DNA from 3 places in the Fundicoccus sp. Sow4_H7 genome. Region 1 is predicted to be linked to each of the others. Evidence: riboswitches for the same ligand, from Rfam matches in the RefSeq annotation. Region 1 holds a riboswitch; each other region holds the start of a gene.

Region 1 (10,623 bases):
TTAACTGAGAGCCCAGTTGAATAATTTACTTTACTATTTCGATTTTTAGTATAATGCCAAGCTTGAAATGAAATCATAGGAATACTAGTATTAGGAATTTGGATTTTTAAAGTTTGTAACAACTCATTGTACTTTTCACCATCCACATCTTTAGCTTTAAAAGAAATTTTATGTTGTTCAGCTAAAAACTCAACATTTCTACTATCAAGACTTATAAAAACATTTGGTCTAATCCAATATAAACCAATCGTGATACTAGACAGTCCATTCCCATTTATGGAAAGAGACTTATCAAATAAGGTTTGAAATTCTTCGGACATCCCTTCATTCTCATCAAAGTTCATCGCTTCAATGAATAAATCCCATAATATTCCATCTTGATTAAAGTAAAATGAATTTAAATTATTCAAAACAGGAATAGAATTAAATTCCATAGGGATTTCCTCATTAATATTAAACTCTTCTGCATAGCGCTTTATTAGACGAATTCTGTTTTTATCTGTAATTTGCCTATTAAATGTTGCAAAAATAGAGAAGGGATCAATCTCATTACCTCTTGGTTCCCACCAATCTTCACGATCGAAATTTAGGTAATTCAGTAGCGGCTCTTCTTCATGCAGTTGTTGCATTATCTCCATTAATTCATGTCGTTTATCTTTGTATTCAAGTATTTTCTTTGCAAAAGCCCCATAAAATGGTATCCATTGAAATTCATTATTCATTCCAGTTCCCCCTAAGTGTTGAAAGAGTTTCGACTTATTAGCCCAACACTAATCAATTATTAATAAAGTCACAAAATCCACAAAACCTAAAATAAAGCCCAATAAAACAATATTATTCTCATATTTTAATGATACCATAATTAAATTATTTAATTCGCTCAATTTTAAGGTTTTGGTGATATTTATTCTACACAATAAAAAAGCAGTGCATGTTTATACAGCTGTCTCTTTCACTTTAAATTACAATTAACGAGTTTCCTTTATTTATCTAATAAGTTTAATTCTCCATAGGTAAAACTATCCGCATCCACTTGTACCCAAAGGTTTTGGCGGCTACTTCAACACTACCATCGGCACGGTGGATGTAGGCATCATTAGAATTTCCTTTAAGACCATCGTCCACACCCCACGGTTTTGACTTGTGGTGTCCAAAAGTCACTGTCACTGATTGGTTATCATTGAGTGCCCGGTAAGAAGGAACTGTTCCACGACCCCAATAAATTCCCCTGCTCCAGCGTTTGAATCTTCTGTCCGCAGTGATTATTCTTCGACTAGGACACCATAACGGGTTTCCGTTACTTCAATCGGAACATTATAGGTTTCCCCGTTTCCATAGCAGAACTGGCCAGATTGCCCGTCATTATCCACTGTTGCACCCCATCCACCAGTGGTTGGTTCTACCAACATAAAGGGTTGCTGGCTATCGGGATCCACACCCCCAATAACAACTGAACATACTGCTGCATAGTGTCCTGCAATGAGACGGTGAGGTAAAATGTCGACTAATGCTTTTTGAATAATATTAACGGCTTCTAACAGTTTAATGAAATAATTGGAGACAGGCACTGGTCGCTTAGCTTCCACCATTGTAATCGGCGTTTCTTTGACATCATTGAAAGTGGTCGTCTCACCATTGGATTGCATCACGAATTCTTGGTCTGCTTGGATTTGTTTATTCAGTTCTTAATCCAGTTTGTTAAGGTATGAAGTGGCGATTGGCTATACATAAGCATTCAAGGCCGTTGTATTCGTCCGTTCAAACTCGCACCACTCACGGGTAATTTCGTAAGACGCTGTCACTGACATTTCTGGCCACTTGGCTTTGATCCACTCAGTGGTTTGTTGTTCGTGAGTCGGTAAATGTCCTACCAATGTCTGTCGCTAATTTCATATTAATCCCTCTCATCTACAATTTAGTGGCCGAGGTGGCTGGTCTTCCAGTTTACTTTTAAAGATTGCGTCTCAAAGAATCCAACTTTCCTTTTAGAGGGGCAAGAGAATAAAGATGAGCTAGCTATAGAAACAAAAAAAGCCAAGTCTAATTGAATAGACTTGGCTTTAGATTAATTATTGTGATATTTATTTAATTATTGTTGTGCACCCATACCGCCATCAATACGATATTGAGAGCCAGTGATAAACTCACTGTCGTCTGAAGCTAAGAACAATACTAATTTAGCAATATCTTCTGCTTCTGCATAACGCGCAAGGGGAATTGCATCAATGTATTCTTGTTTGGCTGCAGTGCTGTCTCCTGTACTTGATTCAATATTTTCCATCATCGCAGTATCGACTGGGGATGGGTGAATTGAGTTCACGCGCACACCTTTATCAGCAACTTCTAGAGCAGCTGATTTGGTTAAACCAACCACCGCATGTTTAGAGGCTGCATAAGGGGATAAACCTGGCGAACCACGTAAGCCATCAACGGATGAGGTGTTAATAACACTACCGCTACCTTGCTCAATCATTAGTGGCAAGACATGTTTCAAGCCCAAAAATATACCTTTAGCATTAATGCCCATAACATTTTCAAAGTCTTCTAACTCGATATCAACCATGTCCGTCAAGACACCTGTGATACCCGCATTGTTGAATAAGATATCAACTTGACCAAATGCTTCTTTGGTTTTTTCAACATAGTTTTTAACGTCTTCTTCTTTAGTAACATCAGCCGTAATGGTAACGATGTTTTCGCCAGTGCCCAAAGATTCTACTGCTTCACTCAAGGCTTCTTCTGACACATCAACTAAAGCAACATTAGCCCCTTCGTCAATAAATAACTTCGCTGTTGCAATACCAATTCCGCCTGCGGCACCAGTGATAATCGCTACTTTTCCGTCTAATTTACTCATTAAAGTTCCTCCTATAATTTTTTAAAATGCAAATTCTTCAATATACAATTGTTCGTCAGTTACATTGTTGTCTGCCATTAATCCTTTAGCTGCTTCTAACATGGGTGGTGGACCACAAATATGCCAAGTAGCTGTCTCGTAGAATTCTTCCAAACCTTGACTCCGAATAAACTCATCGTCCACAAAGCCATGCGGGAATCCTTCAACTTCTTCTTCACTAAAGATAATATGGTGAGAGAAATTGGGATATTTAGTTGAAAGGTCTTTAAGTTCGTCGTAATACATGAGATCTTTTTCGTAACCGACACCCCAAACGAAGGCGATGCGACGATCAGAATTTTTGGCGATTTCCTCACGAAGGACGCTCAGGCTCGGAGTCAGGCCTATACCGCCCGACAAAAGCACCATCGGATCGTTAGAATGACGGACTTCTTCAGGATAGAAGTCACCATAAGGCCCTTCTATCGTCACTTTGTCACCTTCAGTCACGTCTTCTAGCGTGTTAGTAAAATCCCCGTCTTCTTGAATCATCACAATGATCGAATCTTGATGAAAGCGAGGTGACGAAGCAAAGGAAAATGGATGAGCTTCACTAGCAACGTTTGAGTCCACAAAGCGAAAGAAACCAAATTGTCCTGCAACATAATCCATACGCTGACCATTAACTGGCTTTAATTCCATTTCATGAATTTTAGGCGATGGCTTACTTGTGCGAACCACTTCGTATCGAGGCAATTGCCCTAGGCGAATCTTGTAAATCAGATACCAGCCTAATACAACGACTGTATAAAATGTCGCTAACAAACGGAATGGCGTATTATCCAAAAGGTACTCCACATGATAAACATGGAAATGTATCCCAATTACACTCACAATCGCCAAACGATGCAACCACAAATGAAAATTTCGGTTAGCCTTACCCTTGAACTTCATCAGTGGCTTGGATTTTTTAATAATCGTATCCGATAAAACAAATATCCCGGTCAACATCACAACAATCAAAGCAATCAAACCAACATATCCCAGAAGTGATGTGTCCGACAAATTCAGCGTCAATACATTTTCTAAACCACTCCAGCGAATAAATACATGAATCAAAAGCGTGACAGGCAACACCATTGCCATCCAAGCATGCACTTCATACATTGTCGTTAAGCCCAGTCGACGTTCGATTGCCTTAGGCCGCACAGCGATCAACACCAGTGTCAGCATAATACAAAACGACAATGTCCCTGTTACATTGGACAATAACTCTGTAAAATTTGGCGGAATATACTGCGACAATAAGGCAATTAAAAAGGTCACAAACATCAGTATAGCAACCCCTGGGAAAAACCATTTTAAAGCTTTTTTACTCATGTGCATTTCTCCTTTTAATAAATATCACACAAAACACAACAGTTTTTTGACTTCAATAAACCTTCAACTACAAAAAAATGTTAACATTATAAAGCCACTGAGTCAAAACGTTTGCACTTGTAATATTGATTTATTTTTAATTTAATTTACTAATAACTCAAAATAGTTAATAACAACAAAAAAGTGTACGCATCGTGATTACTCAGAGATGCGTACACTTTTTTCTATCTATATATTATTACAACCGATCGGCTGCTTCTAACACTTTGCCGTAATCTGGTTCGTCGCGCATATCGGCTACAATTTCGATATACTTAATCACGCCATCATCATCGACTACCATGACTGTCCGGGCTAATTTGTCATACTCTGCCATCAACAATCCTGAAGCCTGACTGAACTGGCCATTAAGATCGGACAAGTATACCATATCTACGTCGTTACTACTACACCAGTTTACGATGTCTTCTGGCTGGTTGTTACTCAAGGTAATAATTGGGTAGTCTTTTTCATTCGCGAGTTGGTTGAAGCGACTCGTTTGAATACTGCAGGTTTTAGTGTTGATGTCGGGAACAATGCTAATGACGGATACGCCATTAATATAGTCGCCTAATTGAACCGCTTGTCTATCTTGATTGAGTAATTCCACATTTGGTAATGCATCGCCAACCGCTAAAGGTTGACCTACCAAGTTAATAATTTGATCGCCACGTTTTATTTGCATGAAGCACCTCTCAATTATTTTTATATTCACTACCATTTTAGTCAACCTTCCTGATTTTGTCACGTTTATCTGATTTAGCTGATTAAATTGACCTCTTGATGAAAGCACTTTATAATCAAAGGAAATGGTGAAAGGATTGATTTAATGAGCTTGAAAGAAAAGATTTCCCACTCTTTTAACAAAGTGAGCCAGTCTATCTGGCGCTTTCCACTCAGTTATTTATTTTTATTATTCGCAACCATTGCGAACGCCATCTATCTTGAGGATTCCGAAAAAATTTCTGAGCGCTGGTTGATATGCTTTATGGCAGGAACACTATTGGCAACTGTTGGACAAATGCTATTCGAACGCTTTTTTGCCGCGCAGAAAAACCGGCGATATTTATTGATGGGGTTAGCTCTAATAGCAACGGCGGTTTTCGCCTTTCTCTTTGCCCCCATTCCCATCGAGAGTTTGCGATTTTCTGTCAAAACAGCCGTCATTATTTTTGCACTCATTTTAGCTTTTATATGGATTCCAACCATCCAAAATGCCGAATTCCCCTTTCATCAAAGTCTATTAGCCTTTATCAAAAACTTTTTTACTGCCTTACTTTTCGGGGTTATTTTGTCGCTCGGTTTCCTATTAATCCACATCGCCATCAGTACGCTGCTTTTTGAACTGGATTACCAATTGGTCACTCATACCCTCAACATTATTTGGTGCTTTGTCGTCCCACTTTATTGCATCGCGCTCACGCCGAGCCCTGACGGCCAGCAAGTCATCACGGTCCCGCGCTTTCTCGAAGTGTTACTCAAATACATTATTATTCCAATCACTTTAATTTACACTTCCATCCTAATTGTTTATCTCCTAATAAATATCTCTGGACCATTCTGGACGAATAATTTATTAGAGCCTCTTTTAGTTTCTTATGCCATCATCAGTTTTATTATTTATCTGTTGTCCTTTAATCTTCAACCAAATAAATATATCAGTCTTTACCAACAATGGTTTCCTAAAGTCATGGTTCCCATCGTGTTATTTCAAACACTTGCTTCCATCTTAAGAATAGAAACCAACGGCTTAACCATTGGTCGCTATTTTGTGATTTTGTTTGGGGTTTTTGCTACGGTTGCGGCAGTGATATTTAGTTTGAATAAAGAAAAAATGCATTGGTGGAGTATTGCTCTGCTGTTAGTGATGGCTGTTATTTCGATTACGCCGCCACTTGATGCGTTTACTATGAGTCTGAATAACCATGAGAAGCAGCTGGTTCGGCTTTTAGAGAAAAATCAGATGTGGGATGGCAATCAAATTACCCCTCATGCGCAACTTGACGAAGCGGATGCGATCGCGATTACAAAACTCGCTCTATATCTCGATGAAAATGACTATCAGACCGATCTGCTGGGGGATAATTTTAATTTCTATGCTGATTTTGAAGAGACCTTTGGTTTTGAACCAACCTACTTCAATTCTAATCGCAGAACGAATGTTGTTCAGTCGGTTAATTGGAACTGGGATCAGTATCCAACGATTGATATCGAAGGTTTTGATCATTTCCTGGTGCTAAATTGGTATGATCACATTGATCCGATAGAGATTGAAGATGAAAAAGGGATATTTACTTTAGAGTCTTATGTAAATGAAGATAAATACATTGTCATTAACTTAACAAATGAAGCTGGTGAAGAGATATTGCAATTTGACTCCCAGGAATTATTCGAACAAGCGCTAGAAGGGGCTGAAGAGGGTTTAACTCCCGAACAGGGAATTATGACGGTCGCCAATGAAGCGGTTGAAATGAAAATAGTTGCTGTCTACTTAAGAAGTACGTCCAGTGCTTATAGTGGAAATGTTTATATCTTGTTAAATTTTAAATAAAAAAGAAGGAGCTTTTTGAATGACTTATTCATATCAATTTCACGATATAAAATTAACTTGGTTGGATGGTGCAGATAAGACAACGGATGGAGGGACGTCATTCGGTCCTGTCCCAAAAGTTGTCTGGTCGCGCTATTATCCATCAAATGCGGACAATCAGCTGATCGAGTTGACAGACCCGATTTTAATCCAGCACGATGGCAAAAATTATTTGATCGATGCTAGCCTTGGTACGGAAAAATTGGATGCCAAACAACATCGCAATCTAGGGGTTCTAAAAGACAATCATATGTTGGATTCGTTAGCCGAACTCGGTTTAAGTGCAGAAGATATCAACTTTGTCATGATGACCCACATGCACAATGACCATGCTGGTGGTTTAACTAGGCTTGATCCAACAAGCGGTGAGATTGTTTCGACCTTCCCCAATGCGGTAATTTATATGACAGCCATTGAATGGGACGAAGTCCGCCATCCAAATACTCGAACACGTGGGACTTATCTGAAGGAAAATTGGGAAGCGATTCAAGAACAAGTGGTGACTTTTGAAAACAGCCTTGAAGTGTCGCCCCAGATTACGATGCATCATACGGGCGGTCATAGCCGTGGTCATGCAGCAATTAAGCTGATTCAAAATAATGAAGTGATGCTCCATTTAGGCGATATATTCTTGAACCATGCTCAGCGCAATCCACTGTGGGTAAGCGCCAACGATGACTATCCTATGGATTCCATTGCGGCCAAGACCCACTGGCTCAACGATGCCTTCACCAACGGCTACAAACTGTTCCTTTATCACGATCCCCATTACGCCGTGGTCCAGTTCGATGAAAAAGGTGAAACAATCGTCGATTACATGGAACGCGAAAAAACTAGTCCTATCCCTTGGACTGATAAACAAGACCGCCGCATCCCTTTTCAAAAACCATCTGAATAGATATAACTGTAAAAAAACATCTGTATCTCATTTATAAGATACAGACGTTTTTTAGTTGTTTATTAATTTCTAACTTAATCCCATTGCTCTTCGCCTTTATCGCCATACCAATCAAAATGGAACACGCCTTCTTTATCCACGCGTTCATATGTGTGTGCACCAAAGTAGTCACGTTGTGCTTGAATGATATTGGCTGGTAAATATTCAGAACGGTATGAATCAAAATAAGTAATGGCTGAAGCATAACCAGAGACTGCAATACCATTTTGAACACCTAAAGCAACAATATCACGGGCAGCTGTACGATAGTTTTCAACAATATCTTTAAAGTAGTCATCTAAAATTAAGTTCTTTTGGACCTTTAAGAGCACCTTCTTCTCCACCAGTAATCCCAGTACCAATAAAGTTGACCCCAGTTTCTGCTAATTCTTCGTTACGTCACATCGTATCTTTAAAGTATGTATTTCCACCATCAATTAAAATATCACCTTTATCTAAGAATGTTAGAACTTGTTGGATGACCGCATCTGTTCCTTTATCAGCTTGTACCATTAGAATCACTTTACGAGGTTTTTCTAACGATTCAACCAAAGATTCAAGGGTTGTTTCAAGCTTTAAATTTTTATCCGGGTTTTCTGCCATCACTGCCATTTCGATTACTCCAATATCATGCTTACTCAATATTACATCTCATTTAAGAAAAATCATCTATAGCTCAATCGTATCATTTTTAGCATAGAATTTAAATCAGATAATAATTAATTTAACCACACAACCATTCAAGATTAATAAGGATATCGTAGCAACAGCCCATAAAACAGTAGATGGAATTGACCAAATCTTAACTTGATCTTTAATATCAGTAAACCCCATTGATTCATTAATTGTCCGAAAGTAGGCATCATTTAAATTCATATCATCCATCAAATTAAATATCTCATCATTAAAGAAAAGGATCTTACTAATTTATCCATAGAAAACGCCACAATCTTTATATGTATCATCTGTAGGAGGGGGCAATATAACATCGAGGTTGACAACGTTTTTTTTATGAGCTATGATATCATCTAAGCAAAGGGGAGTCACTAGAGTGACTGAGACTGGATGTATGCCGGGACTCTTATTACCTGATCACGTTAGTACGTGCGGAGGGATTGCAGACTTAAGAAGACTTAAGCCTCCTTTGTGTATCAAAGGGGGTATTTTTATGCAAAAAAATTCGTTAACTGTTTATATAGAGGCTGGGTTGATTGCGACTTTGGCCTTTATTATCTCACTGTTTCCTATCGAAGGAACGGGCTTCGATATCGCTTTGGGCTCGATTCCCATTACGTTGTTTTGTCTGCGTCGAGGGTGGAAAGCAGGGATATTTACTGGGCTTTTATGGGGTTTACTGACGATTATTCTAGGCGGAGCTTCAATTATCCACCCTGTGCAAGTGGTGTTAGATTATCCGGTAGCTTTTGCTTTTAATGGGCTAGCAGGAATTGTGGCTCCGGCACTTCAACAGGCAACCGCTTCGGGAAATCAGAAGAAAGCAACTTATTATATCTTTTTGAGTACTTTTATCGGGACTCTAGCTCGTTACTTCTGGCACTTTATTACTGGGGTTTATTATTGGGGTCGGTTTGCTCCAGAAGGTTGGTCTGTTGGCTTTTATTCCTTTGTATTTAACGGAGGATCTGTCATTGTCACAACAGTAATTGCTGGTCTAGCTTTATTGCTTCTGTACCGGCAAGCTCGGCAATTATTTGTCGGTGAATTGGCATGATAATAAATGCCCATGATCACCTCAGTCATTATCCATCGCTGGAGAAGGCATTAGCGGACATTGAAGGCTTAAACATGACAACTTTAGCGGTTAGTGAGTCTGTGTCTGACTATCAATCCATTCCAGACCATCCACTCATCTTAAAGGGATTCGGAATTCATCCTTGGAAGGTGACGCCAACTACATCTTTAGACAATATTGAACCTTACATTCAGGATTGTGATTTCATCGGTGAAATTGGTTTAGACTTCCACTGGGCAGAAGATACAACGGCTTACCCGCGTCAATTGGAAGTTTTTGAATACTTTCTAGCGGAGGCAAAGAAGCACCAAAATATTTGCAATATCCATACAAAAGGAGCTGAAAAAGAAGTACTTGCCTTGCTACAAAAGCACCAATTACATGGTCAAATTATTCACTGGTATAGTGGGCCTTTGGACTTGGTGACTGATTATTTGGAGCTAGGCTGTTTCTTTACGATTTCTGTTGATGCAGGGCATTCAACCTTGACCGATCAGCTGATTAATCTTATTCCAACACAGCAGTTATTATTTGAAACCGATGGCCCTACTGCCCTAGAGTGGGTCAATGGTACGCCATCTTGGCCTGATGAAATCTTACGAATTCAAGCCTATGTGGCTCAATTGAAAAGTTGTTCATCGACTGAGTTGGAAGTGGGTGGGCGTTTATTAATGGAACAACTCAAATAAATACCTTTACTCTTCGAATTTGTCCACATCCGATATTTCAATCACATTTAGCTTAGGTTGTTTAACAGCGTCGGAGCGTATCAATTTAGTCAAGCTTCGGCTGAAATTTTTGGAGTTATGTCGAGGTAAGAGACTAATTGTTTTTTGTGGAAGGAAATTCTGTGAAGAATCGATGTAATTGAATAAAGGTCTAATTAAGATTAAAAAACACTAAAAAAGTCACCCGTACTCATTAGCATTTCAATGAGAGCTGGTGGCTTTTGGTGTTATTCAAGAAAATGAACAAATGCTTTTATCTTAATGTCGTCATTACTTTTTTAAAAGATGAATTGTAAAATTAAGTGCGACAAATAAAGAAACCCATAACAGGTTCGTGTAAGATGTTAGTAACGACAAAAA
Region 2 (10,623 bases), on a different contig from region 1:
ACCCAGGCGCTTCAGAAGTCCCATCACCATAGAATATATGGCCGGCACCTTCGTAAATATTGAGATGAACGTCAGTGTTTGCATGGTCTGCGATGATTTACGCCATCAATGATGACAGCCACAATTGATTATCATCTCCTGCGAAAATGAATATGTCACCCATAAAGTTTTCGACTTTGATACGCGCCTCTTCCAACTGATCGCCTAAGTGTAAAGCGTTTTACTTTTCAACATCAATTGATATGCTTATTAGACCAATTCCCTAATGCTCTTACTGCAAAGTAACCTAACACAGCCCCAACCATAGCTGAAGGCAAGAAAAAGGCTACATAGTAAAAAGGATTATCGATATCTAAATTTAATAAATATCGCATCGGATAAAAGTACACAATAGCTGAAATAATACCTGATCCAATCATTTCCGTTAAAGCCGTCAAAAGATAATTGTTGGTCTTTTTAAAAACAACTCCAGCTAATAAAGCTCCAATCCAACCGCTCGTGGCGATAAAAGTTCGCCCGCTAACTAGCATTCTTAAGCCACCCGATAAAAAGGCTGACAAGGCATTATACCACGGCCCAAGAACCACTGCCCCTAATACATTCATCATGTGTTGGGCAGGTGCCATATTTGGAAATACCAAAATAGTCGATAACACAAATGACAAGGCGACAAACAATCCTAATTGAGTTATTTTACGCGTGCGACTCATCTTAATCCATACCCGTGATCCAACGGGCCCGAACCACGACCTAAATCCAATTGCGCCTCAATCGCTGCCGTTAAGTATTTTTTTGCTTTATCAATACTATCGGTCAATAGATATCCTTTTGCTAAATTTGCCGCAATGGCCGACGACAAGGTACATCCCGTCCCATGCGTATTAGGATTATCAATGCGTTTATTTTCAAACCAATAAATATCACTGCCAACTGCCAAAACATCAATTGCTTCTTGATTTTTTAAGTGTCCACCTTTAAGTAAAACGGCGGTGTTAAAACGTTTAGACATATTAATGGCGGCTTCTTCCATATCACTAGCGGTCTTTATTTGGATTTTTTGAATGCTCTCAGCTTCTGGAATATTAGGGGTAATTACAGTGGCTAAGGGAAATAATTCATGGTAATAAGTCGTTGCATTGTCCTGATCGAATAAACTCGCTCCCGATGTCGCTACCATAACTGGATCAATAACAATATTTTCAGCTTGGTATTCTTCGAGGACGTTGGTCATCGCTCTAATGGATGCTGCATTACCGGCCATGCCAATTTTAATTGCATCCGGACGGATATCGTCAAAGACAGACCGTATTTGCGCTTCTAATAAGTCGGCTTCTAATACATAGGCTTGTTGGACGCCTGTCGTATTTTGTGCTGTTATAGCTGTAATGGCTGACATACCATAGACATCATTGGCTAAAAATGTTTTTAAATCGGCTTGAATTCCTGCGCCGCCTGAAGAATCAGAACCGGCAATGGTTAAGGCTGTTTTCAATTTATTTATTCTCCCTTGATAAATTTGTCCATGTATCGACAAGTTCTTTAGCTGCTAAGTAAGGATTGGAAGCCGAAGCAATGGCTGAGATGACAAAATAACCATCAATCCCTGTTTGATAGAGTTCAGGCAAATCACCTACTTTAACGCCGCCTCCAATGACTACTGGAATCGGACTTATCTGAGCTAATGTTTCAATTTCACTAAATGTCCTAAGTGTAATGGCCTGATCATCTCCGTCGTATCGGCCGGCATCTTTTTTAGTATCCGTTGGATGTAATGGTCCCGCACCAAAATAATCGATAGCAGAAGTGTCAGCATTTTCGACGTAGTCAATGAGATATTTACTTGAAGCGGAAAGTCCAACGATGGAATCTTCACCTAAGTATTTGCGGCAGAGATCGACTGGAATATCTGTTTGACCAACGTGAATGCCATCGACTTTATACCCCATTTCGCGGCAGGCTAACACGATGTCAAGGCGGTCATTGACGACAAGGCTAACATCATCCGCTTTTTTCATTTCTTGAATAAGAGATGCTGTCGCATTAGTCAATTCTATGATTTCTTTGGGATCGCTGTTTTTAGCACGAATTTGAATAAAAGAAATCCCTGCCTCAATCGCTTCTTTAATGATACTTAAAGTATCACGACCTAAAGTATTTTCAGGCCCAATGACAAGGTAATGCGTGAGATTAAATTTTTTACGATTATAGTTCATTGTGAAGGTCCTCCATTTTAAGTGGGTGCTGGCTAATCTCATCGGCAGATAAATTAAATAAAGCGTCTAAAAAATGCATGAAAAATGTCCCAGGACCTTTAGCAGTTTGTGCTGCATTTTGGCCAGCCAGATTAAAAGCATTCACAGCCGTAATCGCCGCTGTCATGGGATTGGCATCCGCTAAAAAGACTGACATCACACCACCAAGCATGCAGCCCATGCCCGAAATAGTCTCCATCCAATCAGATCCGCCATGAGAACGTATAATTTGTTTTCCGTCCGTGATTAAATCAATCGGACCTGTCACAACGATAACAGTCTTAATGTGCTGACCTAACTGAATCGCTGCTTCCTTAGCGGCTTCGACTGGATCTTGGCTATCAACCCCTTTTAATTGGTGAGCAGTCTCAATAAGTCTCCACATATTGGCCAAACGAATGATTTCGGACGCATTGCCTTTGATGATGGTCGGCGGATGGTCATGGATAAAAGCAATCAATTCATTGTGCAATTGCCCTTTCCCTAATCCTACCGGATCCAATAACCACGGCTTATTTTCTTTTTTCAATTGAAGGATGGTTTGCGGAACTAATTCACGGTAGTGTTCGCTTAATGTTCCTAAATTAATATACATCGCTGCACACTTCTCAGCCAACCTTCTACCTTCATCAGCTAAAAAGAACATAGCAGGCGACCCCCCCACTGCGATTTGTGTATTTGCCACCGCCTGCATCGTAACCTTATTCGTTATCGACGGAACCAACGGCTTACGATCCTTCGTTATCGTGACAAGCGTGAGTATAGCCTCCTGATACATTCGCTTTCCTCCCATAAAAAAAGAGCAACCCACTAGGATTGCCCTCTTCGTTTAAATAAATATCTCCTAAACTATCCCTGTCCCAGCATTACCTGTTCAGGTTCAATGAGTGTAATCTCAGCTTTTTAAAGCACCCCAAATTATTTAAATGTTGTACCACTAACCTTACCTATTAATACAATTTTTGTCAATTATTCTGTTATAATAGGATGGTAAAGTTTTGATTATTATAAATTTAAATAATTGGACATCTCCAGTAAATATTCGATAATCAAAATTTTGCGATTGACACTTATAAAATTTATTGATATACTTCTTGTGAAAATATTACCAAGGAAGGAGGATAATTTCGATATTTTCTTATAGCAAGTATTAATTGTTTATATTTTTTGTGCATGTTTGTGAGTTTTTGAACATGTATTATTTATTAGGAGTGAAAAAATTATAATGTCAGAAAAAAATCAAAATAAATTCAATAAACTTATATCCTTTATTTGTATTGCTATCGTTGCAATATTAGTCGGTCAATCTGCTCTAACTCATGTAAGTTCACAGTCAAATTTTGTTGCAACAGGCGCAAATCAACCAGCAACAGATGACATTACTTGGGATTATGAAGCAGACGTGGTGGTAGTTGGAGCTGGTGCTTCTGGTTTAACTGCTGCTTTGAAAGCATTAGATGATGGTGCTTCTGTTCTGTTAGTCGAAGCAAACTTTGACGTTGGTGGACACGTTGCAGTTAGTGAAGGTCAATTTCACTCAGGTGGTGGCACGATTGATCAACAAGCATGGGATATTGAAGACTCAGCAGACTTGTACTACTACGATCATACACGAGGAACTTCGATTAACTCGCGCTATAACGACCCCGAATACACACGTTCCATTGCGAATTCCATGGCTGAAACTTATGATTGGTTAATGGACAATGGGATTAAAACCTTAGATGTTGAACCAATGGTTCGTGCTTATTACCGTGATGGTGGTAACGATGGTGATAGCGTAGGACGTATGACATATGTTGATGCTTCTGATTGGGAAAATACTTATACAGGTACTGAAGCTGCTGGTATCGGGATTAGCCGACCTTTAGAACAAACTTTACGTGAAGAAGGCGCACAATTTCTATTAAACTATCATATGGATAAAATTTACCGTGACGGTATTTTTGAAGGTAATGTTACAGGGATTCAAGCAAGCTACTCACCGACTATCTTACCTGGTGAAACAGAACCACTCCAAAGCTTAATGAGTGAAGGAAATATCGAAGAAAATAGAGAACTTGTAAATATTAAAGCCAATAAAGCTGTGATTATATGTACAGGTGGTTCAACAGGTAATGTTGAGTTTAGAACGATGTTAGACCCACGTTTAGGAGAATACTTAGATGGCCTAGCTGGTATGCCATTCTCGGACCAAGATGCTTCAGGTGAATATGCCGCTATGGAAATTGGTGCTTCACTTGGTAGCTTAGGAAACTATACTTCTGTTGTTGGTGCTAACATTACTGCCCCACAACGTTTTGGTACACAATATGGATACGGTAGAGGTTGGAGTGAAAAAAGTGTTATTTGGCCACTCGTTCGTACCAATGGTATCGTACCGGATTACAACAGTTTAGTAATTGTTAATATGGTTGGTCAACGAATTGGTAACGAAGACCAATATGCTATGAGTCAAATGAATACTGCTCGTGAACCATTCTTCGATCAAGCTTTAACCGGGACATTTATTGACCTTGAAGGCGATGGCAATGCGGAAGCTTACGGTGGACCACTATGGGCAATCATGGACCAAGCAGCTGTTGAACGCAATGGCTGGGATATGGATGCAGAAGGCGTTTTAGACTACGAAGAAGGCTATGCTTTTAAAGCCGATACTTTAGAAGAATTAGCCGATCTGATTGTTAATAAATATCACGAAGATATCGAAATGGATCCTGCAACTTTAGTGGATACTATTACACGCTACAACGGATTTATTGATGCTGGTTACGATGAAGATTGGCAACGTGAAGAAACACTTGTAAATAAAATTGAAGAAGGTCCTTTCTATGCACTATGGGCTACTCCAAGCATGCACGATACACTAGCAGGAATTCGTGTAGATGCAAATATGCAAGTGATTGATATTTACGGACAAACGATTCCTAACTTATTTGCAGCCGGTGAAGCCAGTGGTGGAATGCGTGTACACGGTCTAGGTCGTGTCATGACAAGTGGTTATGTAGCAGGACGTGCTGCTGCTTCAGTTGATGAAGAGGGTTTTGCGACAGCTGATACTTCTCTTAATCCAGACTATGCTGGTTCAGAAACAAATGATAAAACCAAGACAGATAAAGCTGAGTACTTCTCACAGCGTGGTTTAAGCCAAGGAACAATGACACATTCTGAAAAATTAGCTGAAATCGAAGAATGGAAACAATCAGCTGATGCAGAGGTTGAAGAAGATGTTGAAGAGACAGAAGTTGAAGAAGTTTCTGAAAATGTCTTTGAAGGTCAATCAAATAATGGTTTTGGCGGCCGTGTAAGAATCCAAGTAGTTGTTGAAGATGGTCAGATGACAGATATCCAAATCGTTGAACAAACTGAAACTGTCGGTATTGGTGTCGAAGCCTTACATGAAATGGCAGAAAAAGCATTAGAAAATCAATCGGCAGAATTGGACATTGTTTCTGGTGCTAGCGTTTCTTCAGAAGCTTTCATCGAAGCTTTAAAACAAGCTATGGAAGCAGCAGGTTTGTAATCAAATATATAAACATTATAACGTAAGAATCTCTTGGTTTGAGATTCTTACGTTTTTTGCATGTTTGAGTAAATTTCGTTAAAATATAACATACTAAATCGTGATTAAAGGAGATATTTATTATGAATGGAACAAAGCGTATCGATATTCAAATTGGTGCAACGGTTAATGTTGTCAGAAAAGCGGATCAACGCACGGGGAAGTTAACGAAAGGCGTCATCGCTAAAATTTTAACCAATTCCGCGAGTCATCCGCATGGAATTAAAGTGATGTTAACGGATGGCACAGTTGGGCGCGTGAAGGAAATTGTTGGGTAGACGAGGACTTGAAATAGGCTTCTGCGATTCAATGAGGAACCAAACTGGTACTCGTCTGGAAAACGAGTTTAATTTTTTTACCTCGTGGCTTCATGCTTTTTACATATTTTTGTGGTCTTTATCCGACTATTTCATACGACCGCGAACAAACCGCTCGGATGAAACTACCTTTTCAAACGAGCGCGGACAAACCGCTCGGATGAAACCAGCTTTTCATACGACCGCACAGCAACCGCTCGGATGAAACACACTTTCCATACGACCGCACAACAACCACTCGGATGAAACACACTTTTCATACGACCGCACAACAACCACTCGGATGAAACACACTTTTCATACGACCGCGAACTAACCGCTCGGATGAAAACACCATTTCATACGACCGCGGACCAACCGCTCGGATGAAAACACCATTTCATACGAGCGCGAACTAACCGCTCGGATGAAACACATATTTCATACGACCGCGGACCAACCGCTCGGATGAAACACACTTTTCATACGACCGCGATAGTAAGTCGTAGAATTTGTATAAATTATGGAGTTATCGTAGGCATGAAGTAGCCAATCGTTTCCTCAACTAATACCAAAAGTGACTTCATTGCTGCGACGAGTTGAAATCTTTAGCCTCGTTTGCAAAACGAGTTGAAAACAATACCCTCGCCGCCTCACAATTTTCACACCATCTAATACACATTATCTATTTTTGGCAGCTGTTGCAAACACAGCGTTCATCACGGTTGCGCGGAAGCGATCGTTTTCTAAACTATGGATGCCGGCCATGGTTGACCCACCGGGTGATGTGACCATGTCTTTCAACTCGCCTGGGTGTATGCCGGTTTCCAGTACCATTTGCGCTGCCCCTTTCACCATTTGGGCCGCAAACTCATAAGCATCCTTGCGTGCCAATCCTAACGCCACTCCCCCATCAGCTAAGGCTTCGATAAATAAATACACATAAGCAGGTCCTGAACCACTCACGCCAGTAAAAGCATCGATTAATGCTTCGTCAATTACTTTGGCTTTACCGAATGATTCAAACAGCGCCAACACTGTCGCTGTATCATTCGCATCAATCCACTCATTCAAGCACAAGGCCGACATGCCTTCGCCAACAATTGCCGGTGTATTGGGCATCGCCCGCACAATTTTTGTTTTTTCAGGGAGATATTTACTTAAAAATGCAAGAGAATTGGTAGCAGCGATTGAAACAATGATTTGCTTCTCAAACACAACTTCTTTAATCGCCAATAGGACATTTTCGACCATATTCGGTTTGATTGCCAAAATCAGCACATCAACTTGCTTTGCGACTTCCACTTCGCTATGAGCCCCCGTAATTCCATACAGATTTTGCATTTCCTCTACAATCGGCGCGTACACATCATAAACAAAAATATCCTCGCGCTCCGTCAGCCCAGCTTTCAACATCCCTTTCAGCATCGCCTGCCCCATATTTCCCATTCCAATAAAGCCAATCTTCATTAAAATCCCTACCTTCTTCATAATAAATATCTCTGCTAATAACAAAATGACTTCTGATATTTATTTAAATGATACAAGAAGTTGAAACTTTTGTATATGCGAAAAGGCTTCTGAATTGAAGACAATGCGTTTTTTTTATATAGTACATTTAACAAACAATTGCTTTTGAAAGGAATGGTGACTGGTTTTGAAGAAAATATTGTTAATCATATTGATGAGTTTTGGATTAAATATCACTCATGTTAATGCACAAAGCTATTCGGCTGTATTTAATGCAGATTACGATGGCAAGTCGATCCCCTTTTCCTATGATGGACTTTCCAACCGTTTGGCCTATGAAGTTTTGACTGCTTTTGATCTTGAACTCTCGCAAGAATTAATGTCATTAACGGTTGATCCAACTAAAAGCTCTGCGGTGACGGTTCCGCTCAATCTTCCAATCAATGCAACGGTTGGTTTTCATTCGGGAATAAATAACAGAGGCGACGGTTTTTATATTTATCAAACCATTCGTGCGGATGACTTATTAGATTTTGAAACCATCTCAACTTTATTAGAAATAGTCGATCCTAGTATTAACTTTGAAGACTGGGAGACATTTTATGACCAATGGGCAAAAGAACCCGATAAGAATCATAATCAGACGATTGAAAATCATGAAGCCTATGCTACAACCTTAAATGATGCAAATAACGATCATGTTTTATTTTTTGAAACCCGCTTTAATTTTCCGCTTTCGATGTTTGATGATGACAATTTAGTCAATTTAGTCGGAAGTTGGTATGATTCCGATTTAGGTTTAGGGGATATTTATTCAGAAGATTATGAAGGTGAGACAGTTTATGTGAATCGGGCATATATTAACCGGATTTTAGACCAGCTGGAACAGTTGTTTAATCTAGAAACGTCAGAAGCGCACATTCGTTCATGGGGAAATAGTGTCTATTTTTATGCGACCGAGCTGGCTGAATTGGGACGTTTGAATGAATTGTATTTGTTTTCAGGCGCAACTCCGACAGGTGATTTTCTCGAAATCCGTTTTACAACAGCTTTTGATGCCGATGAAATGCCGGATGATGATGAAAAACTGAAGTTAAATGAAGCCTACTTTAATTTATTTGCTAAATTATTGGATCCGGATTTATCGGAGGAAGAAATTGCAGTCGCTTATGAAGAATTCTCGCTTGGGGTGGATACCCAAATGGGTGAAATCAATATTCGTGCAAATGGGTTTACTCCAAACACAATAAGTCTGTCACGGAAATTTTCGGAGGAGCAAGATGCAACATATATTTCATCTGTGCCCGAAGAACATGCGAATGAAGTCTTAATTGACGAAAATAGCCAACATCTCGCTGAAGTACTAGTATTGAATAATCCAAGCAAAATTTACGGTGAATTGACCGCAACGGAAACATCACCCATTTTCAGTATTAATAATAATATACTTGAAGTTTTCGAATCCAGCCTTTCCGACTACCTAATAAATATCCCTGCTTTTAAAGAAAAGCTTGAAGTTACTGGCACAGTTAGTAGTCCTGCTTTTGATAATTGGCTGGTTGTTGAAGCTACGGAAAATGATATTTATGATTATTATTTGCTTTATTTAGGAGATGGATTGATTGAAGTTGAAGGCGACATTGAAATAGTAGGCCAAAATCTTGGCATGCAAAATGGTCAAAGCAAATCATTAGTTATCATTCCTGAAAACATCCTACAAAATGGTGAGATTATCTACCCTGCAGGAGGCGAAAATAATGAGTAAAAAATATAGCTTTAGTTTGTTGGCAATCGTGCTTATAGCAGCGGTATTTATTGGGTTGGCAAAAAATGAAACAGATAAATCTATCCTTGCGACTTTGCCATACGATGATAATGCCTTAAGGATGGAGTTTAATAATAGCCAGCGACTGGTTAAACTACGTGTTTTTCAAGAAGAAAATCACGATATTCCTTATTTTGAACAGCTAACTGAGCAGCAATTAATGGAAAAATCCATGGTTGAAGCCTATGATTCAGTCGCTCAAGACATCAATCAACAGCACTTAAGTGTCACGCAGGCAAGTGTCAATTTTTCAGGTAATGAAATTATAATTGATGATGTGAGCTATCCCTTCACACAGGAAAGGTCTCAATCGGGCGGATTTGACTATGCCTTGGTAGATGATAATAATGGCATCCTTACGAATGAAAATTTAAACCATTTAGCCGATCAAGCCAGGCCAAGCTATTCTGAAAGAAATGACGCCATCTGGGGTCTTGTTTGGCCTGCGCTAGCTATTTTTGTCCCCTTCACAATTATTGGTCTTCTTTTGTTATTTAACTTAGAAGCAGCCTCAAATGGTTTCGTTAATTTATTTATTAAAGGTTCAACTGCCGGACCGATGGTGATATTTATGTTAGCATTATCTGGCCTTATCTTGATTGTAGTTGGTTTTGCGATGGTGTACTTTGCTTATGACGGGTTTACTAGGCTTTAATAAAAGAAAGTCAGGCGCAAAAAATAAATAACAGAAACCACTATGTCATTGACGAGATAGTGGTTTCTTTTTTTTTGCCTTTATTGTCACTCAATCTTTAAAGCCTAATTTATGATTTCACCATGATTGTGCAACAATTTTCCTAACCATTCATCCCGCTGATATTTATTTAGCTTTTCAAGATCTTGAATTTCTCCAATGATTTTTAATAACGCGGTTGAGCGGTAAGATTGGGTTAAATTGCCCGGGAATTTTTGGTCGGTCAGATTGGGATCGTGTTCAAAATCGCCCGTTGGCTGCACAATATAAACGCGTTTGTCGCCATCCCCTCTAGCTAACGTTGCCGCTAAGATCGCCCCATTCATATTGGCGGTGAAATAAATGTGTTGCATGATAAGATCTGACTGATAATTGGAATTTAAACCAGGCGTTAAAAAACTGCCAATCGGTAGGTCAGCACGCGTCCCGTGAAAAAATGGACCCTTGTCAAAAATAATGCCATGATATGACTCCGCTAAGAAACGGCTCTGTTCCGCTTTCCCATGTTCGGCCAAAGCTTCATA
Region 3 (10,623 bases), on a different contig from region 1:
TATCAAAATATGAAAAAGGTAAGCTTTGAATATGAGAGAAGATATCATAACGCATATCCACTAGGACATCTTGACCAATTTTAGTAATGGCATATAAACGATAATATAAACCGACACAGGCAACAATAATAGCAACGGTAAACATGGTTGAGTAACGTAAGAGGACTCCAATATCTGCTTGTGGAATAGCCGTATCAATGACAACTTTTGTAAAATAAGGTCCTAACATCAAGGCGATGTTAGAAATTAAGATGGAAATCAATACTTTAAGAATGGTGCCTCTATAAGGAATCAAATACTTTCCGACACGTTTATAGTCTTCGGGTCGAAACTCTTCTTCTAGAGTCTCATCTTCATTATATAGATTACGAGCCATTTATTTCACTCCTTCCAAGCCGAGTTGTCTTTGGTAGACATCATAGTAATGGCCTTGTTTAGCAACTAATTCATTATGGGTTCCCTGTTCAATAATCCGACCCTTATCTAAAACTAAAATTAAATCAGCATCGCGAACTGAAGAGATACGGTGGGCAATAATAAAGGTTGTTTTCCGTTGTGTCATCCGGCTTAATTCCGTTTGAATTTTAGCTTCTGTTTCCATATCAACGGCAGAGGTCGTATCGTCCAAGATGAGGATCGATGGGTTTTTAGTCAGCGCACGCGCTAAACTGATCCGTTGTTTTTGTCCCCCTGACAAGCCAACGCCCCGTTCACCAACAATGGTGTCGTAACCTAATGGCATTTGTGAAATGAATGAATCGGCATCTGCAATTTTTGCCATATTACGAATATATTCACCATCAGCAAATGGGTTTCCAAAGGCAATATTGTCAGTAATCGTATTTGAAAAGAGAAAGACATCTTGCATAACCATAGCGATATTTTCTCTAAGTTGACGGACAGGGTAGTTTTTGATGTTCTTCCCATCAATCAGTACTTCACCTTCAGTTGGATCATAGTAGCGTCCAATAAGATTAACTAAGGTTGATTTACCCGCTCCTGTTTCACCGATAATACCAACAGTCATGCCACTAGAAATTCTAAAATCAATGTCCGTTAGGATATTGGTGTTAGGATCATCTGAGAAGTGGAATGAAACATTTCTAAACTCGATATCACCATTCAGTTTTAAGCTGTCTTCATCAATATCAATTGGGATTTGTGGTTTGCGTTGTAATAATTGACGAATTTTGTGTACAGATGCTTGAAAACGTTGGTAGTCATTGACAAGCCAACCGATCATCCTCATTGGATTATTTAACATCCATAAGTAACCATTGAAAGCAACCAATTCTCCCAGTGTCATTTGTTGGCGGATAACCAAAAAACCACCAAATAATAATGTAATAACACTTAAAATACTAGCTAAAAATTCTAAAGCAGGAAGGTATTTTTGAGACACTCGCGCCAAATCTAGATTACTTTGACGATAATTTAAGTTATACGTAGTAAACTTTTCTTTTTCGAACTCTTCACGGGTAAAAGCTTTAACAACCCGGTTACCACCGATATTTTCTTCTACCATTGAATTGAGGCGGGAGAAACTTTCACGGATTTCATAAAACTTCGGATGGCTTTCGTTGGACAGTTTCATGGCTAAATAGAAAATCAGCGGTGTAACTGCAACGAGTGCTAACATTAATTGCCAATTGATAAAGGTCATAATAATGACAGCTGTTAAAAACCAAATGAAAGACTCTAAAATATTATAGCTTGTCCATGAAACAAAGTGACGAACGGCTTCTGTATCACCAGTCATCCGTGCCATAATATCTCCAACACGCGTATGATTAAAATAATCGAAATCGAGTTCATTTAATTTTCTGTACATATCTTTTCGCAGTTGATGCAGTGTGCGTTGACCAACCATATCGAACATGACTTGGTAACTGTAGCGGATGACAGTTCGAACTAAAGTCAATCCAATCATCGTAGCAAGAATTGGAACAAGTAAATCAACTTGTTGGTTATTAATAACTTGGTCAATTAAAATACTACTTAGATATGGATTAATAATTACCATGATAGAGTTCATTAACAGCAAAAACAGGGCGAAGGCAATCCAACCCTTATGTTTTTTTGTGTAATTCCAAACCCAAGAAAAATGATTCATATGCGACTCCTTTACTGACTTTATTTACTTTGTAAGCTTACAAGATTTAAATCAGTTTAAAATGGATAAAACAACTTAAAAAAATGTGTTATTTCAGCATTTTTTATGATAATATCAGTCTTTTTCTGAAAAAAATATTTTTTTTAGTCATTTATTTGATACGATTTTATGCCTTAATTGTAGTATAATAAGAAAAGACTTAGGAGGTGACTGAATGAACTATTTTAACAGTCAAACATTTAATATCGATATACTCTATGCCTTTGATTCATGGAATGAAGAAGGAAATCATAACAGTTTACACCACCATGATTTTTTTGAGATCACTTTGATGTTAGAAGGCGAGGCAGAATATTTTATTGAAGGGGTAGAACAAACCGTTTACCCTGGGATGGCACTTTTGTTCAATCCTGGACAAAAGCATTCTGAAAAACAAAAAGTAGGTACCCACTCACATCAGCTCCATATAGGGATTACGAATTTTTCAACAAACCTCCAGCAAAGAAATCATATGCCTAACCAACAAGTGATTATTCACTTAACTACTTACTATCAACAAGTTTATGATCGGGCTTGGAGCATTATTCGTGAGCTGAATGAGCAAAAGCCAGACTACCAACTTTATTTAAAAGCTCTAACCATGGAGTTAATGATTTTACTAACGCGACAAATTACTGAAAATAATCAAGTAAACGCCAGTAATTTAACTAAAACAGAACAAAAGCAAAACTTTTTAGTGGAACTTGCGATTGCTTATATGAAGAAAAACTACCAAGATGAACTGACGTTAGAAAATATTGCTCGTGAACTTCTTGTTAGCCCGACTTATTTGTCTAAAATATTTAAAGAAAAAACGTCCATGAGTGTGATCAGTTATCTAATCAGCATTCGCTTAGCCAATGCCGCTGAACGTTTAGCCATTGAAAATAGTTCCATCAAAGATATTGCCCGAGACGTCGGTTATCAAGACGTCTACCACTTTTCAAAACAATTCAAAAAACATTACGGCGTGGCACCTTCTAAATACAAAAATACCCTCGATAATAAATAACGCTGATTAATTCAATGCATGGAGGTACTGACAGTGAAAAAGATTTTGATCACAGGAGCAGCAGGGAGTATTGGGCAAGCATTGGTCAAACACTTAATGACAAGATATGAATTATTAGCTGTTGATCAATCTTTTGAAGCAGTAGACGATAGTATTTTTCAAACAACTGATACGAAGGTTTTGGATTTAAATCAAGCCAGCACTTGGGAAGGATTATTAGATGAAGTTGACTTTGTTATTCATCTAGCTGCCAACCGTAGTCCTCAAGCAGCTTTTGATGATTTAATTCAGCCTAATTATTTTATGCCCTATTATTTATTTGAAGCAGCAAGAAAAGCTAACAAACTTCAACGGATCATTTACGCCAGTTCAAGTCATGCAGCAGCGAATTATCCAGTTAATAAGCAAATTAAAGTGAGCGATGAACCGCGCCCAACGAGTTACTATGGTGTTTCAAAATTATTTATGGAAGATTTAGCGAATTATTTTGCTTACCACTATCAAATAGAGTCCATTGGCATACGTATTGGTAGCTATAAGGAAGAAAATCAAGTAAGACCATTAAAGAGTAATCAGTTTTCAAAAATGCTGGATTATCGCGATTTTAATCATCTAATCGATTGTTGTTTAACAGCTGACTTATCTCAACCAGCGATTGTTATCAATGGGGTTTCAAATAATGCGATAACTAGATTAGACTTAGAGTCAGCCCGTCAATTAGTGGATTACCAACCAACTTATGATGCTTTTGACCCCTATGGAATGTCTAAGTAGATAAAGTCCACAAAAATGTGTAAAAATCATGAAAGGACGAGGCTGAAGTTTTAAACTCGTCGCAGCAATAACGCCACTTTTGGTATTCGTTGAGGAAACGATTGGTTAATTCATGCCTACGACGACTCAATCAATTTACGCAGTCTCTAGGGCTGACTCCCTAAGCAGAACTAAGTGCTTTAAATTGATATTTATTATATTATTGAATAATAGATAATGACACTTTATTGATGGAGGGAATTAAATGAAGAGAATTTTAATAACGGGTGCAGCTGGAACGATTGGCCGGGCTTTAGTGCAGCATTTAAAATCAAGTTATGAACTGCTAGCTGTGGATCAAGGTTTTGAAGGTGTAGAGGCTGGGCTTTATCAAGGAATTGAGACGCGAGCCTTAGATTTGGATGAAGAAAATAGCTGGAATGGTCTCTTAGATGGTATTGATGTTGTGATTCACTTAGCGGGTGAGCCAAGTCCGGAAGCAACATTTGAGGCATTGATCCAACCGAATTATTATATCCCTTATTATTTATTTGAGGCAGCGACGCAAGCTAAAAGCCTACAAAGAATTATTTATGCCAGTTCGATTCATAGTACGGGCAATTACCCTGTGGATATGCAAATCAAAGTAGGTGATGAACCACGACCGACTAGCTATTATGGTATTTCAAAGTTGTTTATGGAACATTTGGCTAATTATTATGCTTACAACCATCAAGTAGAATCTATCGGTATCCGGATTGGCAATTATATTGCTGAAAATGAAAGCGTTGAATTTACGGGACAGGTTGCTCAACTTGCTGAGATTCTTCATTATCAAGATTTTAATCACTTAATTGATTGTTGCTTGGAAGCAGACTTGCTTCAGCCGACAATTGTCATTAATGGGGTTTCCAACCATGCAATGCCGCGCTTAGATTTAGAATCTGCTCGTCAATTAGTTGGCTATCAACCGACTTATGATGCGTTTGAAGCGTATTTGAATACCAAAAAAAGTAAGTAGCACTTTAGGAGGGAAGGAATGTTTTATACTATCAGCTTAAAACCAACATTGGATTTAATTTTAGAAACAGAATCGATCCAATTTGGACAAGAGAATAAAGTTGACCGCCATCGTTATGATTTTAGTGGTGAAGGCATCAGCGTGTCTCGTATATTGAATAAAATGAACCAACGAAGTATTGCGACAGGTTTCTTAGGAGGTTTTACCGGGCAATATATTGTTGATCAATTGAATGAAGAAGGCATCGAGAATTTCTTTATTCTTCATGAACGTCCAACATCCATCAGCGTTGATGTTCAAACAGCGGATGGATTGACGACATACAAATCACCCGAATTTGAACTGAGTGAAGAAGCTATTCAAGAATTATTGGAATACCTAAGTGGCCATGTTACGGCCGATGACATGGTAATTATTAGTGGTGAATGTGTCCAAAATCAAATGGATAACGTGTGTCAAAAAATAACGGAACTATGTCAATATAATCATGCTGAAATTATCTTAGATATTCGTCCGATTTCGATGATGGACTACTTAGCCTATCATCCATTCTTAATGACGCCTACCATGAATGATCTTAGAGAATATTTTGATGCAGAAGTTGAGTCCATTGAAGAAATCGTTCAAAGTGCTAAGAAATTACAAGAACGTGGTGCCAGAAATATTCTTATTTCACACCAGTTACATGAAGCGATTTTACTAACGGAAGAAGGAAAGGTATTTATTAGTCAAGCAGCTATTGTTGAAGGAATGAGTGAGTTAGGGGTACGGGATTCCTTGTTAGCTGGTTTTGCTAAGGCATATGTCGAAAGTAAAGACTTGTCGACAAGCCTACAATTTGCTACAGCTGCGGCTTTAGCAACTTCTTTATCGGTCGACATTGCTGACCTAGCGAAAATTGAATCGTTTGTCGCTCAGATTTCTCTGTATGAATGGGAATAAATATCTGTTTTTTTAATTGTATTTGTAATTTTTTTCAAAGTTTGCTAAGATGTATCTACGCACAAGGGGTGCCAATCATTGGCTGAGATGGGTAAAACCGAACTCTTTAAACCTGATTAAGTTAGGACTTACGTAGGGATGTGGGGAGATATTTTTATCATACAATCGAGTTAAAAGCTCGTTTGACCTGCTTTTTTTGCGTACGCTTTGTGCGAAATAAAAGGGAGGTTATTTTTTTATGCCAAAAGCGAGTATTGCGCTTCAAATTTTGCCGTTATATACAGAAGAAAAAATCAGTTTGGATGCGGTCGATCGGGTGATTGAATTTCTTCGTAAAGAAGCAGCTCATGCGGTTGTCGGACCGTTTGAAACAACGATTGAAGGAGATTTTCACGATTTAATGTCTCTTTTAACACAAGCAATCGAAATAGCTGGCGAAGAAGGGGCTGCTATTTTTGCTAACGCTAAAATTCGTTACCATAAAGAAAGGCAGATGTTAAGCTCAGATGATAAAACAAAAAAATATCATTAATCGTCATGCACCGCTCATTCTAGGTGTAGGTTTGATATTGTTGTGGGAATTAGCGGCTTATTTTGGTTGGTTACCACGTTTCATTATCCCGAGTCCTTCATTAATTTTTCAATCTCTCATTGAAGATTGGAAAAACTTATTGTTTCATAGCAAGATTACATTGATACAGGCGTTTGTAGGTTTAAGTATTGGCATTGTTTTAGCCTTTTTCTTAGCGATATTCATGGATTTATTCGAATGGTTACAAAGAGCCTTATATCCTTTACTGATTATCACACAAACCATTCCGACAGTCGCTATTGCTCCCATACTCGTTTTATGGTTGGGCTACGATATGACCCCCAAAATAGTTTTAATTGTTATCACCACCTTATTTCCGATTGTTATTTCAATTTTAAACGGCTTTGCCAACAGTGATCAAGAAGCCATTCAATTGCTGCAGTTAATGGGAGCAAATAAGGTTCAGATCCTAAGCCATGTCAAGTTACCGGCAAGCATGCCTTACTTTTTTTCTGGTTTAAAGGTCAGTGTTTCCTATGCTTTTGTTGGTTCGGTGGTAGCGGAATGGCTAGGTGGTTTTGAAGGCTTAGGGGTCTATATGATTCAAATGAAAAATGCTTTTCGCTATGACCGTATGTTTGCGGTAATTGTTGTGATTTCATCCATAAGTTTACTCTTTATGTGGGTAACACAACAGATTCAACGGCTATGTATTCCATGGCTTTATCATGATAAAAAAATAACGATTTGGAGTCGATAAAATGTTAAAAAATGTATTAAAATATCTTAGTGTTTTAGTTCTTGCTGGAGTGTTATTGTCTGTAGCAAACCCAGTTGTTGAAGCTCAAAATAAAATTGATTTCATTTTGGATTGGGTACCCAATACCAATCATACAGGCTTGTATGTTGCTTTAGATAAAGGTTATTTTGATGATGCGGGAGTTGAAGTGGACATTAAACGTCCCCCTCAAGGAAGTACAACTGAATTAATCGGACTTGGACAAGCTGCTTTTGGGATAAGTTTTCAAGATTCACTCGCCCATCGTTTAGCAGCTGGTTTGCCAGTGACAGCTGTTGCGACCATTTTAGAGCATAATACATCAGGGGTATTATCCAATAAGGATGCAGGAATAATAGACCCCTTACAAATGACTGGTCATTCTTATGGGACATGGAACGATCCGATTGAATTAGCAATGCTAAATTATATCATTGAGAGTGAAGGGGGGGACTTTGAAGAAGTCCAATTAGTTCCTAATCAAGCCGACAATTCAGTGATTGGTTTAGCTAATAATATGTTTGATTCTGCTTGGGTTTACTATGCATGGGACGGCATTATGGCAGACCACCAAGGCGTGGAAACAAACTTCTGGTATTTTAAAGACTACGCTAGTGAGCTTGATTTCTACTCCCCGGTGATTATTGCTAATAATGATTATTTAGCAGAAAATCCAGACGAAGCCCGTGCGGTCATTCAGGCGATTAAAAAAGGTTACCAATATGCCATGGAAAATTCAGAAGAAGCGGCTAACATTTTAATGAAATACGCACCAGAATTAAGCGAACAGGCTGACATGGTGAAAGAATCACAAGAATGGATCAGTGACCATTATGCGTCAGATATCGACAATTGGGGCTACATCGAGGAAGAACGTTGGAATGATTTTTATCATTGGTTATTTGACAATGAATTAATTGAAGCAGACATTACTTTAGAACCACGCTTCACTAATGAATTTTTAGGGGAATAAAGTGTTAACAATTAATGCGTTAAATCATAACTACAATAAATATCCCGTTTTAAAAGACATTACTTTAAGTGCTGAGTCAGGTCAAACTGTTGCTATTTTGGGAACAAGCGGGGTTGGAAAAACGACCTTATTTAATCTGATTGCAGGAATCTTACCAATACAAAGCGGAACAATTGAAATTGAAGGTAGTCAAAAACTTAAGGAAAAAGTGGCTTATATGTTACAAAAAGACATGCTACTTGCCCATAAATCCATTATTGAAAATGTTATGCTACCGATGCTCATTCAAGGTCAAAGCAAAAAAGAAGCGCGCAAAAAAGCGCGCGCTTTACTCGAACAATTTGATTTAGATGAGTGGGCGGACTATTATCCGAAAGCCCTGAGTGGCGGGATGCGGCAACGAATTGCCTTCATTCGTACCACAGCTTTTGATCGAGATTGGTTATTATTAGATGAAGCTTTTAGTGCATTAGACGCCATTACCAGGCGTCTAATGCATCATTGGTTTATGGATTATAGAAAGCAAATCCAAGCTTCAACATTACTCATTACGCATGATGTGGACGAAGCTATTATTTTAAGCGATAAAATTTATGTTTTGAAAGGTCAGCCTGGAGAAATTGTTGCGGAATTTCATATTAATATCCACAAAGATAATTTTGAAGAACTGATCTTTTTACCTGAATTTTTAGATTATAAAAAACAATTGCTCGCTATTTTATAAGCTTAATCAAGCGTCGACTAGCATAAGCCGCTATAACGATTTTTATAAAATCACCAAGAATAAAAGGCGCGAACCCAATGGCGATCGCTTCATTGATTGATAAGGAAGTTCCAGCCATTATTTTGAGCATCCATACCATATAAGGAATCCCAATTAAATAAATAATAATATTGGCAGCTAAACCTAACAATATGAGTGATAGGATAGAACGCAATTGGTAGCTTTGTCGTGTATAACTGACGAGTAAACTTACTAAGGGGAAGGACAAAACAAAGCCAAATGTAGGCATGACAATGGATGCGATACCTCCCGTTCCGCCAGCAAAAACAGGTATTCCAATTAAACCAATTAATAGATACAAAAGACTGCTCCCAACAGCGATATTTATTGGGGAGATAAAGGCGATTAATAAAATGGCAAAGGTTTGTAGGCTGAAGGGAACAGGACCGATTGGAATGGTTATCCATGAACAAACGATTAAGAGGGCAGTCATTAAAGGGATGCGGCTGATGGCTTTAACGGTCATGGGGCGTATCCTTTTTTGCGAACTGCTGGCTTGAAAGTGAAATTTCGTTGCTGATGAGTGCTCTTTTTTGGCCGTTTTGTTCAACTATTAGGTGACCTAGGTCATTAACTGAACGGATAATGGCTGAGGACATTGTTTGATCGCGTTCTTGAAAATAGACGGTTTGGTTGATTCCTAAGAGATGTTGGTTATAAATTCCTAAAAAGTTTTTTTGATCTAAGTTCAAATGAAAGGCATAGAAGTTTCTTAAATAATCGGCTAACAATTGGTTTTTATTAAAGTTTAAAGGAAGTTGTTCGCCGAATATGGTACCAGCTACTTTTTGTATATCTGTAATGGCAGTTTGAAAGCTCCCGGCTAAATTAAGGCCAATTCCGATAATAATATATGCGACTTCACCATTTTCTAGATGTGTTGAAGCCTCGGACAAGATACCCGCAACTTTTTTACCTTTATAAAAAATATCATTGACCCATTTGATCCCGATTGCTTCGTCGACATATGGCTCTAAAGTTTGAACTAAGGCTGCAGCCGCTGCTAAGGTATATAAAGGGATTAATGGTTTATTGGCTGGATCAGGCTTGAAGGCAAGGCTAAAATATAAACCATCTTTTAATTCAGAATAAAAAGATTTCCCTACTCTGCCACGACCTTGATTTTGTTTTTTAGCAATGATGAGCTGATTTTGTTGGGTTTTGATAATATTTTCTTTGGCGACATCATTTGTGGAAGACAGCTCTTCAAAAACTTGGACAGACAAATCGGGTAAAAAAGGCTCAATCCGTGCTTGAATTTGACTAGCATGGAGGGAAGGAACTGACTGGGTTAGTAGATAGCCCTTTTTATGCTGTGTTTCAATTTGATAACCTAAAGTCCGTAGTTGTTCAATAATTTTCCAGACCGCATTGCGCGAAATACCTAATTTGTCAGCGATATATTGTCCAGATATCGGTTCATTAGGATGTTGATATAAAATCGATAAAATATGAGCTTCATTCATAGCGAATCTCCTTGCATTCAGAATGTATAGAGGGTAACATAAAGAGAAACATTGGTCAACTAAACAATTGAATTGGTTGACGCAAAATAAGGAGTGAATTGGATGTTTACCGAAGATGCTTTATTTTATGCTAAACAAATAAAAGCCAAAGAAGTGACTGCTGAGTCGCTCGTAGAAAAAGCGCTAAATCGCATTGAGGAAGTGAACCCT

Evidence for each region. Region 1 has a riboswitch for thiamine pyrophosphate ahead of thiT (energy-coupled thiamine transporter ThiT). Riboswitches for the same ligand answer to the same signal wherever they lie in the genome.
Region 2: another riboswitch for thiamine pyrophosphate. It lies ahead of thiM (hydroxyethylthiazole kinase); the one in region 1 lies ahead of thiT (energy-coupled thiamine transporter ThiT).
Region 3: another riboswitch for thiamine pyrophosphate. It lies ahead of ACTQ54_RS10735 (thiamine-binding protein); the one in region 1 lies ahead of thiT (energy-coupled thiamine transporter ThiT).

The regions. Positions count from the first base shown of each region.
Region 1 covers NZ_JBQKME010000015.1:36-10,658, reverse strand. Annotated here, with positions in the region: gene ACTQ54_RS11260 (AAA family ATPase) at 1-722, opposite strand, end outside; gene ACTQ54_RS11255 (hydantoinase B/oxoprolinase family protein) at 1,263-1,646, opposite strand; gene ACTQ54_RS11250 (hypothetical protein) at 1,722-1,874, opposite strand; gene ACTQ54_RS11245 (SDR family NAD(P)-dependent oxidoreductase) at 2,090-2,857, opposite strand; gene ACTQ54_RS11240 (ferredoxin reductase family protein) at 2,879-4,216, opposite strand; gene ACTQ54_RS11235 (redoxin family protein) at 4,455-4,940, opposite strand; gene ACTQ54_RS11230 (DUF4153 domain-containing protein) at 5,085-6,806, shown strand; gene ACTQ54_RS11225 (MBL fold metallo-hydrolase) at 6,826-7,743, shown strand; partial or broken gene ACTQ54_RS11220 (NAD(P)-binding domain-containing protein) at 7,818-8,406, opposite strand; gene ACTQ54_RS11215 (hypothetical protein) at 8,491-8,667, opposite strand; TPP riboswitch at 8,809-8,914, shown strand; gene thiT (energy-coupled thiamine transporter ThiT) at 8,951-9,514, shown strand; gene ACTQ54_RS11205 (TatD family hydrolase) at 9,511-10,224, shown strand.
Region 2 covers NZ_JBQKME010000001.1:596,673-607,295, reverse strand. Annotated here, with positions in the region: gene thiW (energy coupling factor transporter S component ThiW) at 234-710, opposite strand; gene thiD (bifunctional hydroxymethylpyrimidine kinase/phosphomethylpyrimidine kinase) at 707-1,492, opposite strand; gene ACTQ54_RS02675 (thiamine phosphate synthase) at 1,494-2,213, opposite strand; gene thiM (hydroxyethylthiazole kinase) at 2,203-3,030, opposite strand; TPP riboswitch at 3,087-3,178, opposite strand; gene ACTQ54_RS02665 (FAD-dependent oxidoreductase) at 3,478-5,775, shown strand; gene ACTQ54_RS02660 (YwbE family protein) at 5,898-6,092, shown strand; gene proC (pyrroline-5-carboxylate reductase) at 6,792-7,625, opposite strand; gene ACTQ54_RS02650 (hypothetical protein) at 7,768-9,345, shown strand; gene ACTQ54_RS02645 (hypothetical protein) at 9,338-10,060, shown strand; gene ACTQ54_RS02640 (NAD(+)--rifampin ADP-ribosyltransferase) at 10,165-10,623, opposite strand, start outside.
Region 3 covers NZ_JBQKME010000013.1:12,928-23,550, forward strand. Annotated here, with positions in the region: gene ACTQ54_RS10705 (ABC transporter ATP-binding protein) at 1-376, opposite strand, end outside; gene ACTQ54_RS10710 (ABC transporter ATP-binding protein) at 377-2,113, opposite strand; gene ACTQ54_RS10715 (AraC family transcriptional regulator) at 2,328-3,164, shown strand; gene ACTQ54_RS10720 (NAD-dependent epimerase/dehydratase family protein) at 3,198-3,938, shown strand; gene ACTQ54_RS10725 (NAD-dependent epimerase/dehydratase family protein) at 4,183-4,938, shown strand; gene ACTQ54_RS10730 (1-phosphofructokinase family hexose kinase) at 4,957-5,880, shown strand; TPP riboswitch at 5,935-6,036, shown strand; gene ACTQ54_RS10735 (thiamine-binding protein) at 6,119-6,412, shown strand; gene ACTQ54_RS10740 (ABC transporter permease) at 6,387-7,172, shown strand; gene ACTQ54_RS10745 (ABC transporter substrate-binding protein) at 7,174-8,163, shown strand; gene ACTQ54_RS10750 (ABC transporter ATP-binding protein) at 8,165-8,887, shown strand; gene ACTQ54_RS10755 (biotin transporter BioY) at 8,877-9,413, opposite strand; gene ACTQ54_RS10760 (biotin--[acetyl-CoA-carboxylase] ligase) at 9,403-10,413, opposite strand; gene ACTQ54_RS10765 (amidase) at 10,516-10,623, shown strand, end outside.